3 regions of the Pseudoalteromonas sp. RB2-MNA-CIBAN-0110 genome follow, and region 1 is predicted to be linked to each of the others. Evidence: predicted binding sites of a transcription regulator. Region 1 holds the regulator's gene; each other region holds the start of a gene.
What was found. The regulator LexA, encoded in region 1, represses DNA repair genes until DNA is damaged. The targets are predictions, from matches to a motif close to TACTGTATNNNNATACAGTA.
Positions count from the first base shown of each region.

Region 2: a site for LexA is predicted at 1,420-1,439, ahead of dinB (DNA polymerase IV). Genes of this name have one in related genera too.
Region 3: a site for LexA is predicted at 2,237-2,256, ahead of AAEY68_RS07545 (YebG family protein). Genes of this name have one in related genera too.

Region 1 covers NZ_JBEOOQ010000043.1:13,235-17,529, reverse strand. Annotated here, with positions in the region: gene ctaD (cytochrome c oxidase subunit I) at 1-851, opposite strand, end outside; gene coxB (cytochrome c oxidase subunit II) at 851-1,993, opposite strand; gene lexA (transcriptional repressor LexA) at 2,477-3,094, opposite strand; gene AAEY68_RS17555 (PaaI family thioesterase) at 3,262-3,702, shown strand; gene AAEY68_RS17550 (hypothetical protein) at 3,703-4,083, opposite strand.
Region 2 covers NZ_JBEOOQ010000022.1:44,540-48,834, reverse strand. Annotated here, with positions in the region: gene AAEY68_RS12080 (aldo/keto reductase) at 1-328, opposite strand, end outside; gene AAEY68_RS12075 (acyl-CoA thioesterase) at 338-772, opposite strand; gene dinB (DNA polymerase IV) at 1,452-2,504, shown strand; gene AAEY68_RS12065 (M17 family metallopeptidase) at 2,634-4,154, shown strand; gene AAEY68_RS12060 (methyl-accepting chemotaxis protein) at 4,227-4,295, opposite strand, start outside.
Region 3 covers NZ_JBEOOQ010000010.1:95,384-99,678, reverse strand. Annotated here, with positions in the region: gene fadR (fatty acid metabolism transcriptional regulator FadR) at 1-308, opposite strand, end outside; gene dsbB (disulfide bond formation protein DsbB) at 851-1,369, shown strand; gene AAEY68_RS07555 (DUF6170 family protein) at 1,371-1,673, shown strand; gene AAEY68_RS07550 (ComEA family DNA-binding protein) at 1,698-1,994, opposite strand; gene AAEY68_RS07545 (YebG family protein) at 2,308-2,625, shown strand; partial or broken gene putP (sodium/proline symporter PutP) at 2,900-4,295, opposite strand, start outside.

The DNA of each region.
Region 1 (4,295 bases):
AGTTTTTTACGAGAAAAGGTAGGTATTATTGTAGATATAATGCCAAAGGCAGGAAGAATCATTATGTATACTTCGGGATGACCAAAAAACCAAAAAATGTGTTGGAACATCACCGGGTCGCCACCGCCTGCGGCATCAAAAAAGCTGGTCGCAAAATACTTATCGGTAAGTACCATAGTGACAGCTCCTGCAAGCACTGGCATTACCGCTATTAATAAAAAGGCAGTAATTAACCACGTCCATACAAATAAGGGCAACTTCATCCATGTCATGCCTGGGGCACGTAAGTTCACTATGGTTACAATCACATTGATTGCGCCCATTATTGAACTAATCCCCATAATATGTACGGCAAATACAAACAATGCAGTATTATCATTACTGTATGTTGTAGACAGTGGTGCATAAAAAGTCCAACCAAATGCAGGACCCCCACCAGGCATAAATAACGATGCCAATAGGATTAAAAACGCAAACGGTAAAATCCAAAAGCTCCAGTTATTCATTCTTGGCAATGCCATATCTGGCGCGCCAATCATGAGTGGTATCATCCAGTTAGCAAGGCCTGTAAAGGCCGGCATAACCGCACCAAACACCATAATTAAACCATGCACTGTGGTCATTTGATTAAAAAAGTGAGGATCGACCAACTGTAAACCTGGTTGAAATAATTCAGCTCTGATCACCATGGCCATTCCACCACCAATTAAGAACATGGTCAGCGAAAAAATTAAATATAAACTACCTATATCTTTATGATTAGTTGTGTAAAGCCAGCGTTTAAAACCTTTAGCTGGGTGATGAGCATGATGAGCTTCATTGGCGTTAGATTGTTCTACTATGCTACTCATTAGTTCGCCTCCACTTTGGCATCAAGTGCTGCCTGTATTTGACTCGGTTGAATAACATCACCCGTATCATTACCCCACGCATTACGTTTATAAGTAATAACCGCTGCTAATTGCTTTATAGATAACTGTTTGGCAAATGCTTGCATTGCCGTACCGGGTCGCCCATGGATAACTACATCAATGTGATCTTTTATATCGCCAAGCACTATAGGGCTGCCTTTAAGTGCAGGAAATACACCCGGTAACCCCATGCCAGTAGGCTGATGACATGCAGCACAATTGGCCATATATACTTGTTCGCCTAAAGTCATTAATTCTTCTTTTGGGAGGGTTTTATCAAGTAATGCGGCATCTGCTAATGCTGCTTTTTGTTTAGCTTGCTTTGCATCTGCAAGCCACGTTTTAAAATCAGCCTCAGATTTAGCGACCACCACAACGGGCATAAAGCCATGATCTTTACCACACAACTCAGCACATTGGCCTCGGTAAGTACCTTCTTCGTTTATGTTCGTCCATGTTTCGTTTATAAAGCCGGGATTCGCATCTTTTTTAACTGCAAAATCAGGTACCCACCAAGAGTGAATAACATCGTCAGAAGTCATTAAAAATCGTACTTTTTGATTTATTGGCAGTACGAGAGGTTTATCAACCTCAAGTAAGTAGTTAGGATTTTTATCTGCAAGATTCGCTATTTCATCTTGCGGGGTAGATAAAATAGAGTAGAACTCTACATCTTCACCCATATATTCATAATGCCATTTCCATTGCGAGCCTGTAATTTTAATAGTGAGATCAGCTTTGCTGGCATCTTCCATTGCAATTAGGGTTTTAGTGGCTGGTACTGCCATAGCAATTAAAATAACAAACGGGATTGCAGTCCAAAGTATTTCTACTTTAGTGCTTTCGTGAAATTGGGCAGGTACAGCCCCTTTAGATTTACGGTGATGAATAAGTGCCCAAAACATAATTGCGAACACTATCACCCCAATCACACAACATATTATAAATATGGTCATGTGCAGCTGATATACATTATTGCTTATATCGGTTACGCCTTTGCGCATATTGTATTGGCTGTTAGCCAAAACTGGGTGCGAAAAAACACATAATATAAGCCACAAGGTAGAGGTCAGTTTACCCATGTGACGGCTCCTTTGATGCTATTGCGAATGCAAAGCGAAGAGGCATACGGCTTAAACGCCAATTCGTTATTTTTATTTTTTTAGTCAATCTCATTTAATATTGATTGGTTTTGCTGCGCCAACAACGGGTTTGTGTATATTGTGTGTTCTCAAAACTAAAAAGCTGTGAGTTATTATTAGCTCAGCACATTAATAATTAGCTAAAAAATGAACAACAAGCAAGTTTTAGTATAAAAAACAATCAGGTGATATTGAGTAATTAATAAAAAATCAGTAACCAACTAGGTAACAGTAAGTTCAAAAGATGAGCAAAACAAAGGGGTTTAACGCATTCGAAGGGGGAAAATATAAGTGCAAAAAAGTTTACAGCTTAAATTGTCAGTGAGCTATTTATGCCCTATTTTTAGTGCGAATTTAAAACAAAAAATGCGTACTAATTAGTACGCATTTATAAAACTGCTTGTTTAAAAGCTATTTTTAAAGTCACATCCAATCAGCGTTTCTTATAACGCCAACGGCTAAGCCTTCAATATTAAAAGACTCATTTTCAAGATCTACTTCAATAGATTCAAAATCGTCGTTTTCAGCATGAAGTAATACTTTACGACCCGCTTTCTCAAGACGTTTTACAGTTACGTCTTCGTCTAGGCGGGCAACAACAACTTGCCCGTTTTCAGCGGTTTGAGTACGATGTACAGCAAGTAAATCACCATCCATAATACCAATATCTTTCATGCTCATACCGTTAACGCGTAGTAAAAAATCTGCAGCCGGTTTAAACATTAATGGATCGATTTTGCAGTGACTTTCAACGTGCTCTTGCGCCAAAATAGGTGAACCAGCAGCAACACGCCCTATAAGCGGTAAACCTAATTGTTCTGGCTCTTCTTCTTCAATTAACTGAATACCACGGCTTGCACCTGGTTTCATTTTAATTGCGCCTTTTTTAGCAAGTGCTTTTAAATGTTCTTCAGCAGCATTGGCACTTTTAAAACCTAATGTTTGCGCTATTTCAGCACGTGTAGGAGGCATACCAGTGTCTTTAATAAAAACTTTAATTAGTTCGAGTATTTGAGCTTGGCGGTTCGTTAATGGTCGCATACAACTGGTTTTCCATACAGTATATTTAACTGTGAGTATATACAGTTAAATAAAAATCGCAAATTTAAATTAAGCCTTAAAATAGCCAAAGTAATTTCACTTGTGTACATTTTAGGGATATAACTAAAGCTAGGTTTATAAATGATTAAAAAAGCAAAGGAGTCATTATGAGTATTTGGTACCAGCCCATCACTTTAGAGCTGTGCAAGCAGTTAGAACAAGGCATTGATGGCCAAGGAACATTAATGAAAACCATGGGAATAGAAGTCACTGAAATTGGTGATGATTACTTAGTAGCCACTATGCCGGCAATTCCTGAGCATCATAACCCAATGGGAATGGTTCACGGCGGTGCTAACGTTGTACTTGCCGAAACAGTTGCCAGCTATGCAGCTAACTTTGTTGTCGATTTTACAAAATTTTACTGCGTGGGGCAGGAAATTAGCGCAAGTCATTTAAAAGCATCTCGCAACGGCACTTTAACAGCAACGGCAAGAGCGTTTCATATTGGCAAACGTAGTTCAGTGTGGGAAATAAAAATTACAAATAGCCGCAATGAGCTGTGCTGCGTATCAAAAATGACCGCAGCAGTCGTAGAGCGAAGGTAGTTACTTTTCGATTGGGTAAATTGTAATTTCCATACCCGCACCAATCGCAGATATACGTAGTAATGTATCTGCATCTAAGGCTTGATTAAAGCACTTAGGGGAAGTGCCTGATTCAAAACCAATATCAAACGTTCTACGTGAACAGCTTAACCATTGCTTTAGCGCGTTACGCGAACACGATTCAATAAGCTCACATATATGGTTTATTGCTTTGTCAGGCGTGTTTACTACACCTGTTGCTTCAATACGCGCTAATTGACGGTATTCGTCTTTGTCATAATGTAAAATCGTCGCGACTTTTTTCAAGTCTGCCACTAGCAAACTAATATCTTGCTTTGATTCAAGCTCAAGATCTACATTTAAAAATTGAATTTCCGACATCGTTTCGTATTTATCCTCTAATAATTTCATTGCAAACTTTAACGCAGTTTTACCGTTATACCAAATCAACTATGCTCTATTAACCACTTTATATAGATATTTCGCAGCTTTTAAGTATTTTTTAGCGTTTAAAGCTAGCTGGATATCAAACACTCAGCTCAATTAAACAAATAAGTCATGTTAGCAATTTAAGTGTAATCTTTTTTATTTTT
Region 2 (4,295 bases), on a different contig from region 1:
CTATTACCGTTTGGCGCGTAATATTGCCACCATCACGTACCCACGATAATCCATTGCCTGCAATTTTTGTAGCAAGTACCACATCGCTGCGCTTTTGCTGATTACGCGATAGCCAATCGCCAATAATTTCCTCAGTTTTTCCATAGGTCTCTGGAGAGGGCGGTACTGCATACATTTCGGCTGTATCAATAAAGTTTACGCCTTGCTCTAGCGCATAGGCTATTTGTTCATCAGCATCGCTTTGAGTATTTTGTTTACCCCAAGTCATACTGCCTAAACATACTCTTGAAACGTTAATACCACTGCTGCCAAGTGGGCTGTATTGCATGAGAATTCCTTATTGCTCGTCTTGAGAGTAGCTAACTAACGCCGATAAAAGAGGCTCTGCAATGAGGGCTTTTTGGCCTGTTTCAAAATCAAACATAACCACTTTTGAAGTGCCTGTGGTTGTTATAGCGTTTTGTGCGTGACTAAATACGGTGTAATTCATAACAAACCGGTCTGTTTTTATATCAGAAATAGTAACACCGACTGTAAGCGTATCTGGGAATGTAACTGGGCGTTTATAACGAATGTTATTTTCGCTTATTACCGGGCCCACGCCATTAGGGCTTATTGTATCGAACAGATTTATTTTATTTAAGAAGTCGATTCGGGCTATTTCAAAGTAACGTAAATACACTACATTATTTACGTGTTGTAGTGCATCCATATCAGCCCACGCTACGGTGATGTCGGTATGGATAGGGTGCTGATCTTTAAACGTTTGCATTATTTATTGGCCCTTAATTTTAAAGTACTTAGATTATCAACATGGGGTTACGAGCTCAAGGAAATTAATGGCATGTTTTTTTATAAGATGATTGTACCTATTTAATTTTAGGTCTACAGTTAAATTACACAGACAAACACAAAAACACACAGAGGTAGAAATATGCAGAACATAATTAATTGGTCCTTAGCTTGTTTGGTTTTTATAGCCTCTTTTACCTGTTACGCAATGGGTAACGAATCAGGCGCTATTATTTTGATGTTAGCAGGGTTTTTTTTCGAGGTTATGTTTTGGTTGCGCGGTTATAAAGAGCAAGAAGGTAATAAGCGCTTTTTTTAATAGTTAACTAGGGCCTGTTGACCTTTCAGGATTAAAATTTGTTCAATCTAGGGGCTATTTAATCGCGGCGCGAGGTTTGTGACCTAGTGGGCTAAGTAAAAACCGAGCAACAAAGAGTAAATTGCCCCTAGGCAGAACCCTTCGGGCAGCGTATGTTTGGCATTTGTGCTACGTTATCGCCTATTTATGGGGAATAACCACACTACATAGGCTCTGCCTTGCCTAAATACCAAACATACTGCTGCAAATTTAACCTCGAAAGATAAACAGGCCCTAGGCTTGCTTATCACATTTGATTCTATAATAATGACTGTATAAATAACCAGTTATTGTTGTGGTGATGAAGAAGTTTATTCACATAGACATGGATTGCTTTTATGCAGCAGTAGAAATGCGAGATAATCCAAAACTTGCATGTGTACCGCTTGCTATTGGAGGCAATAGCCGACGAGGCGTGCTCTCAACCGCTAACTATATAGCGAGAGAATATGGCGTGCGATCGGCTATGTCGAACTATCATGCTAAACAATTATGCCCCGATTTAGTTATTGTCCCAGGGCGCATGGCTGTATACAAAGAAGCTTCAAATCAAATACGTGAAGTATTTAGCCGCTACACAGATTTAGTTGAACCTCTTTCTTTAGACGAAGCCTACCTAGATGTAACAGACAGCACCGCTTGTAAAGGCAGTGCCACACTTATTGCACAGCAAATAAGAGCCGATATTTACAATGCCACCGGGCTCACTGCATCAGCAGGCATTGCACCGATTAAATTTATTGCCAAAATAGCCAGCGACGAAAAAAAACCGAATGGTCAATTTGTCGTTTTGCCTCATGAGGTTGATGACTTTTTAGCGCAATTACCGCTGGGGAAAATTCCGGGGGTGGGTAAAGTAACGCTCGAAAAGCTAAATTTAAAAGGCTTATATACCGGCAAGGATGTACGTGAAAAAGGCGTTAACTGGATGCAGCAACATGTGGGTAATTTTGGTGTGTCGCTTTATCAAAAATGTGCAGGTGAATATGTTGGTAAAGTATCAACAGATCGCATCAGAAAGTCGCTGAGTGTTGAGCATACCTACGAATACAATAAAACAAGTTTGCAAGAGTGCTTAGATGAGCTGCCAAAATTGTTAGACGAATTAGTTTTAAGGCTTAATAAACAGCAATTACAAAACCGTATTAATAAGCTGAGTGTTAAAGTGAAGTTTGCAAATTTTGTAGTGACCTCAGCCGATCAGGCATACCACGAGCTAAACACAGAAATATTTATTCAACTCCTTACTAAGGCCTATCAACGAGGGCTACAACAACCTGTAAGGTTACTTGGCATAGGCGTTGGCATTAAAAGCGAGCCAGAACAAAACTTCCAACTGAGTATTCTCGATTAAGCTGTAAAGCCTGTAACCCCAAGTTGCCATTTATTGGCAAGTTGTATAATTAGCTCATCGCACCTTGCTGGTCTTCAATATTTAAATCGACGATAATAGGGGCTTATGTTTTCTAACAGGACTTTATTTATGGCATACCCTCAAGCGGTTAGTGCAAGCCTTGAATGCACATCTCATGATGCGCTTATTATTATTAGTGATGACTTTTCTTTATTACCAAATAACTCATTACGTGATGCTATTTTAGACCAAGCAAAAGTTGATTCTCGTATTGGTAAACAAGTTACTTTATTAGTGATTGAAAACAAACGCGTTGTACTTGCGCCAACGGGTCCGTTAAATAGAGATTACGACGATGTTCGCCGTTATTTTGATGCTGCTAAATTAGCAATTAACGAAGCAAAAGCGTCGGGTAGTGTTAACCCTGCATTATTTTTACCAAATTTAAATGGCGATAGCCGTTATCAGCATGCTTTAGAAGTTGCTTATTTAGGCGCTTGCCAAGCCTTATGGCAGCCATTAGAAGCACGTGAATATCACGGTGAAAGTATTGAACCTATTACTCAAATTGGTTTAGTTGGCGCAAGCGAGCAAACAATCAAAGCTGTTAATGCAATTGCTGCAGGCCAATATGCCGCGCGTGACTTGTGTGGCACCGAACCTGAGCGTATGGCTCCACCACGTTTTGCTGATTACTGCGTTGATTTATTTAAAGGCTCAAGCATTGCAGTTGACGTAATTGATGATATTGCAGCTATTGATAAAAACTACCCAATGCTAAGCACTGTTGCTCGTGCATCGTATGCAGTTGAGCGCCATCACCCACGTGTTGTTAAGCTTGAATATGTACCAGAGGGCGAAATTACTCGTACACTTATGTTTGTAGGTAAGGGTCTTGTATACGATACAGGCGGTGCAGATTTAAAAGTAGGTGGCCATATGGCAGGTATGAGTCGCGATAAAGGCGGCGCTGCTTCTGTTGCGGGCTTTATGAAAGCCGTTGCGGATTATCAGCCTAAAGGCGTTAAAGTAGTATCGTACTTGGCTGTTGTTCGTAACTCTATTGGCTCGGATTGTTTTGTGCCAGATGAAATTATTACTAGCCGCGAAGGTATCCGTGTACGCATTGGTAATACCGATGCAGAAGGGCGCTTAGCAATGGGCGACCTGCTTAGCGAAATGAAAGATTTAGCTAAAGGCGAAATAAACCCAACGTTGTTTACTGTTGCTACATTAACGGGTCACGCGGCACGTGCAATGGGTCCTTACGGTGCGTATGTTGAAAACGGTCCAGCTCGTAGCGCTGGTGTTTCACGTCAAATAGCTGACCTTGGAGATTTGTGGGCAGATGGCGCTGAAGTATCGCGCTCTCGCCGTGAAGATTACGACTTTATTAAACCACGCACGCTAGCAGACGATGTACTCTCTAGTAATAATGCGGCATCTGCAGTTACTGCGCGTGGACATCAGTTCCCTATGGCGTTTATGGCTATTGTTGGTGGGCTTGATAAGCACGGTAACGACTCTGCACAGCCTTTGCCTTATGTGCATATGGACATTGCAGGAAGCGGTGTTGAAGGCGGTGATTGGCAGCATGGCAAGCCAACGGCTGCATCAGTAACGAGCTTGTTTGCACGTTACTGTTTGTAAGCTAAAAACTTACATGCAATAAAAAAGCCCTGTTAATTCAGGGCTTTTTGCATTTTATGAGAACGGTATCGATTAATCTAATTTAAAACGATTAACTACGCTCGAAAGCTCTTGGCTACTTTGTTTAAGATTATCGCTGGC
Region 3 (4,295 bases), on a different contig from region 1:
AAAAGCTGATCTGTCAGCTCTGGCATCTTGTCTTCATCTAAGCGCGCAAGTGTTTCAAGAATATTTAAGCCAGACGTCTCCCAAAAGTTATTTACTTTTGTTGGTTTACCATGCTGAATTGTTAACCAACCATCACGTGCTAAACGCTGTAATACTTCTCTCAAGGTCGTTCTTGTTACACCAATTAACTCTGAAAGTTCTCGCTCGGCAGGTAGAATTGAACCTGGAGGGAAATCGCCGTTCCAAATAGATTCAACTATATATTCTTCAGCAAATCCTGCTGGGCTTTTCGCTTTAAAAATTCTCATCCAGTTCCCACTCGAATTAATCAACACTCATCGTTTTACACGAATAACTGACTGATTGTACCAGACGAAGCATAACTAACAAGTAAAGTCAGGTATATTAATAAGCAAATGAGTAGAAATTAAAGATTAATAAATAATAAAATTTAGGTTTCTCTAATATCGCTACAATGTATAAATATACAGAGCAATATTCATTGTAGGTACATTGTAATTATTGATATTTTATTTACACCATACCTAGCTGAATCAACTTAAAACACATAAGTACATTAAAAAGGAACACCTATGCAACAGAGCGTTCTAACCGCAACTTTAAAGAATTGATTAGGCAATGTACCAATGTTGTATAAGTAAGCGATATAACTAAGCTTATGTATCAATGGGAACTAAGTCGAGCGTCATGTAGCCTCTGCTGAGGCTGCATTGAGTGGTCAAAAATTTCATCTTATAAAAAGCGACTTCGGTAGCTTTTTTTTCCTTTTTGTTGCCGCATACATTATCCTAGGTCATAATCTAACGTCTTATTTAAACGCGGAATTTTTATGAACTGGCTTGCGCAATTACCCACCCAACGTACCCCGTGGCTTTTATTTACAGCTATCGTTTTTTTACTTGAAGTGACCGCCCTTTTCTTTCAATACCAAATGGGATTGGCGCCTTGCATAATGTGCATATATCAACGTACAGCCGTACTGGGTCTATTAGGCGCAGGTATTGTAGGTTCTACTAAACCACAGAGCAAAGCAGTTCGTATATTAGCGTATGTAATTTGGGGTGTATCGAGTGTTTGGGGATATTTAATTGCTCGCGAGCATATTGATATGCAAACCACCACAGACCCTTTTGCATTTAGCTGTGAGTTTGAACCAAACTTCCCATCGTTTATGCCGTTACATGAATGGATACCTAGCTTTTTTCAGGCGACCGGGGATTGTGGAAATATAGATTGGCAGTTTGTTGGTTTGAGCATGCCTGCTTGGATGGAAATTATATTTGGGATTTTCTCACTAACACTATTTATTATAGTTATTGGCCGTTTATTAATTAAAAAGTCGATTTGATATGTTTACATTTTTTTCAAGCCAATTAGATGAGCTTAAACATCTAAAAGTACGCAAGCGCCAAGACGTAATAGCACTTTCTTTAAGTATGTTATCGCCAACTGATAAAGTGTTACTGCGTATTATTAAATTAATATTACTAAGTCCACTATTTTTAATATTCACGGTATTTAAAGGTTGGATATTAATCCCGTTTTTGATACTCGGCGGACTTTGCTACCCACTTTTAACAACACCTATTGAAATCAACTTTGCTAAAAAACACTTAAGCGATGCATTAAAACAATTTAATCAGGGCGCATAGCGCCCTGATTGTTATCTACTGCTATTAAAGTGAAATTTTCCCCTCTAATTTGGCTAATAGTTTTTTACCAATTCCTTTAACTTGCGATAAATCACTGACGCTTTTAAATTCGCCGTTTTCTTCACGGAAGTCCACTATTGCCTGCGCTTTTTTCTTACCTATACCTGGTAGCTTAGCAAGAATCTCTGCATCGGCATTATTTATACTAATTGTCTCAACTTGAGGCATTTGCTTAGTTACTTCCGATAATTGTGCATATACGGTAGTTGCAGGTAGTAAGCATAATAAGCTTATTATGAATAAATTTTTTAACGTTTTCATCAAACTTGTCCCTATTCTTCTTTTCTTAATTTTGAATGTTGCTCAGGAAAACCAAAAAGTAAGGAACTGAAAAGCTCATCATTTAAAGTGTACCTAAACGCATTATCACTATGATCCGAAATCCTGAAAATGCAGCTGGTACAACAAGTGATTGCTTAACTAAAGTAAAGTTACCGTTTTTTGTCAAATTTAAGACACCTAAAAATTAATACTTCGCGCTTGCAAATTTACGCCCAAACCATTACTGTACATAAAAACAGTAATCTAATGGTTTTTACAAACCACAGTGCCAAGCAATTTTGCAGGAGAAATCATGGCTGTTGTTGTTAAATATGTTGTAGAACGAAACGGAGTCGAGCGTATGACGTTTACTACCAAAAAAGAAGCTGATGCTTATGACAAGATGCTCGATATAGCAGAATCACTTGAGCTAATGCTAGAAAAGGTAGACGTACCGCTTAGTGAGCAACAAATTGAATCACTTGCCTTAGAAATAGCGAAAAGCAAAGATGACTTTATGACCATATTAAAGGGCGGCAAAGATCCAGTTGTTACCAAAGCGCCAGCAAAAAGTAAAAAGTCAGATAACGTTGCATCAATTGAAGATAACAACGATAAAAAAGCAAGTTAACTCGTAGATTGCCCTCTCCTCGGACGGGACAAACTAAATAAAAAAGGGAGCAACTTAGTTGCTCCCTTTTTTATTATACCAATTCGCTTAATTAAGTGATCTATTTTGAGGATGGAAAAACGTGTTGATAGCTAGGCAAAAATTTGATATTTAGTTGTTCTAAATGATAATTTTTTAACGCCGGTAGCAACACGTTTAGCACCGCAAAATGATTAAGTATTATCGCGGATTGGTATTACTTACTACTCATTTTGAAATGAATAGTAATTGCTATTTAAAGCTCTTTTTCTACTTCATCAAATAAAGCAGTGATGTTTTGCTCTGGCTCTTTTGTTACTAAGCTAACAACAACAATTGCGATACTCGCTAAAATAAAGCCAGGTACTATTTCATACATAAAGCTACTTAAACTTTCACCATTAATAGTAAACGGACCATAAATCCAAACAAGCACTGTAAACGCACCTACTAACATACCAGATAAGGCGCCAGCAAAATTCATACGTTTCCAATAAAGGCTAAACAATACAAGTGGTCCAAAAGCAGCACCAAAGCCTGCCCATGCATTACTTACTAGGTCTAAAATAGAGCTATCTCTATCGTACGCTAAATAAATTGCAAACAGGGCAACAAATGCAACGCTAATTCGACCAACAGTAACTAATTCAAAGTCGCTAGCATCTTTACGTAAAAATGTTTTATATAAATCTTCAGTCAATGAACTTGAGCTTACTAGCAATTGCGATGAGATAGTACTCATGATAGCAGCCAAAATTGCAGCTAGTAAAAAGCCAGCAATAAGTGGGTGGAACAATAACTCAGAAAGAATTAGGAAAATCGTTTCAGGATCTTCAACTACAATATTATTTTCATAAGTATAAGCAGCACCAAATATACCAGTACCAACAGCACCAAGGGCAGCAACAATCATCCATGTCATACCAATACGGCGAGCTTTAGGCATATCCTTAACACTACGTACCGACATAAAACGAACGATGATATGTGGTTGACCAAAATAACCTAAACCCCATGCCATTGCAGAAATAATACCTAATGCAGAGCCTGCTCCAATCCAGTTAAGCATATCTGGATTTACACTATGTAAAGTAGATTCCAGAGGTTGTTCAAGTAAAGAGTATGCAACAGTAGGCACTAGAATCAGTGCGATGAACATGATACAACCTTGCACGAAATCAGTTAAGCTAACCGCTAAAAAACCACCAAACAAAGTGTATAAAACAACGACACCCGTTGTAATGTATAAACCCACTTCATAACTTAGACCAAATGAGCTTTCAAACAATTTTCCGCCGGCTACAACACCAGATGACGTGTAAAGAGTAAAGAAGACTATAATCACAACAGCTGATACAACACGTAATAAGTTTGACTTATCATTGAAGCGATTTGAGAAGTAATCTGGGATTGTTATAGAGTCATTTGCTTTTTCAGTGTACACACGTAATCTAGGTGCAACTAACAGGTAATTTAACCAAGCACCAATCACCAATCACCAAACCAATTGCTATCCATGTACTACTAAAACCAGTAACAAACATCGCACCAGGTAGGCCCATTAAAATCCAGCCACTCATGTCAGATGCACCTGCAGATAGTGCAGCAACACTTGGTGATAGATTTCGTCCACCTAACATGTAACCTGATAC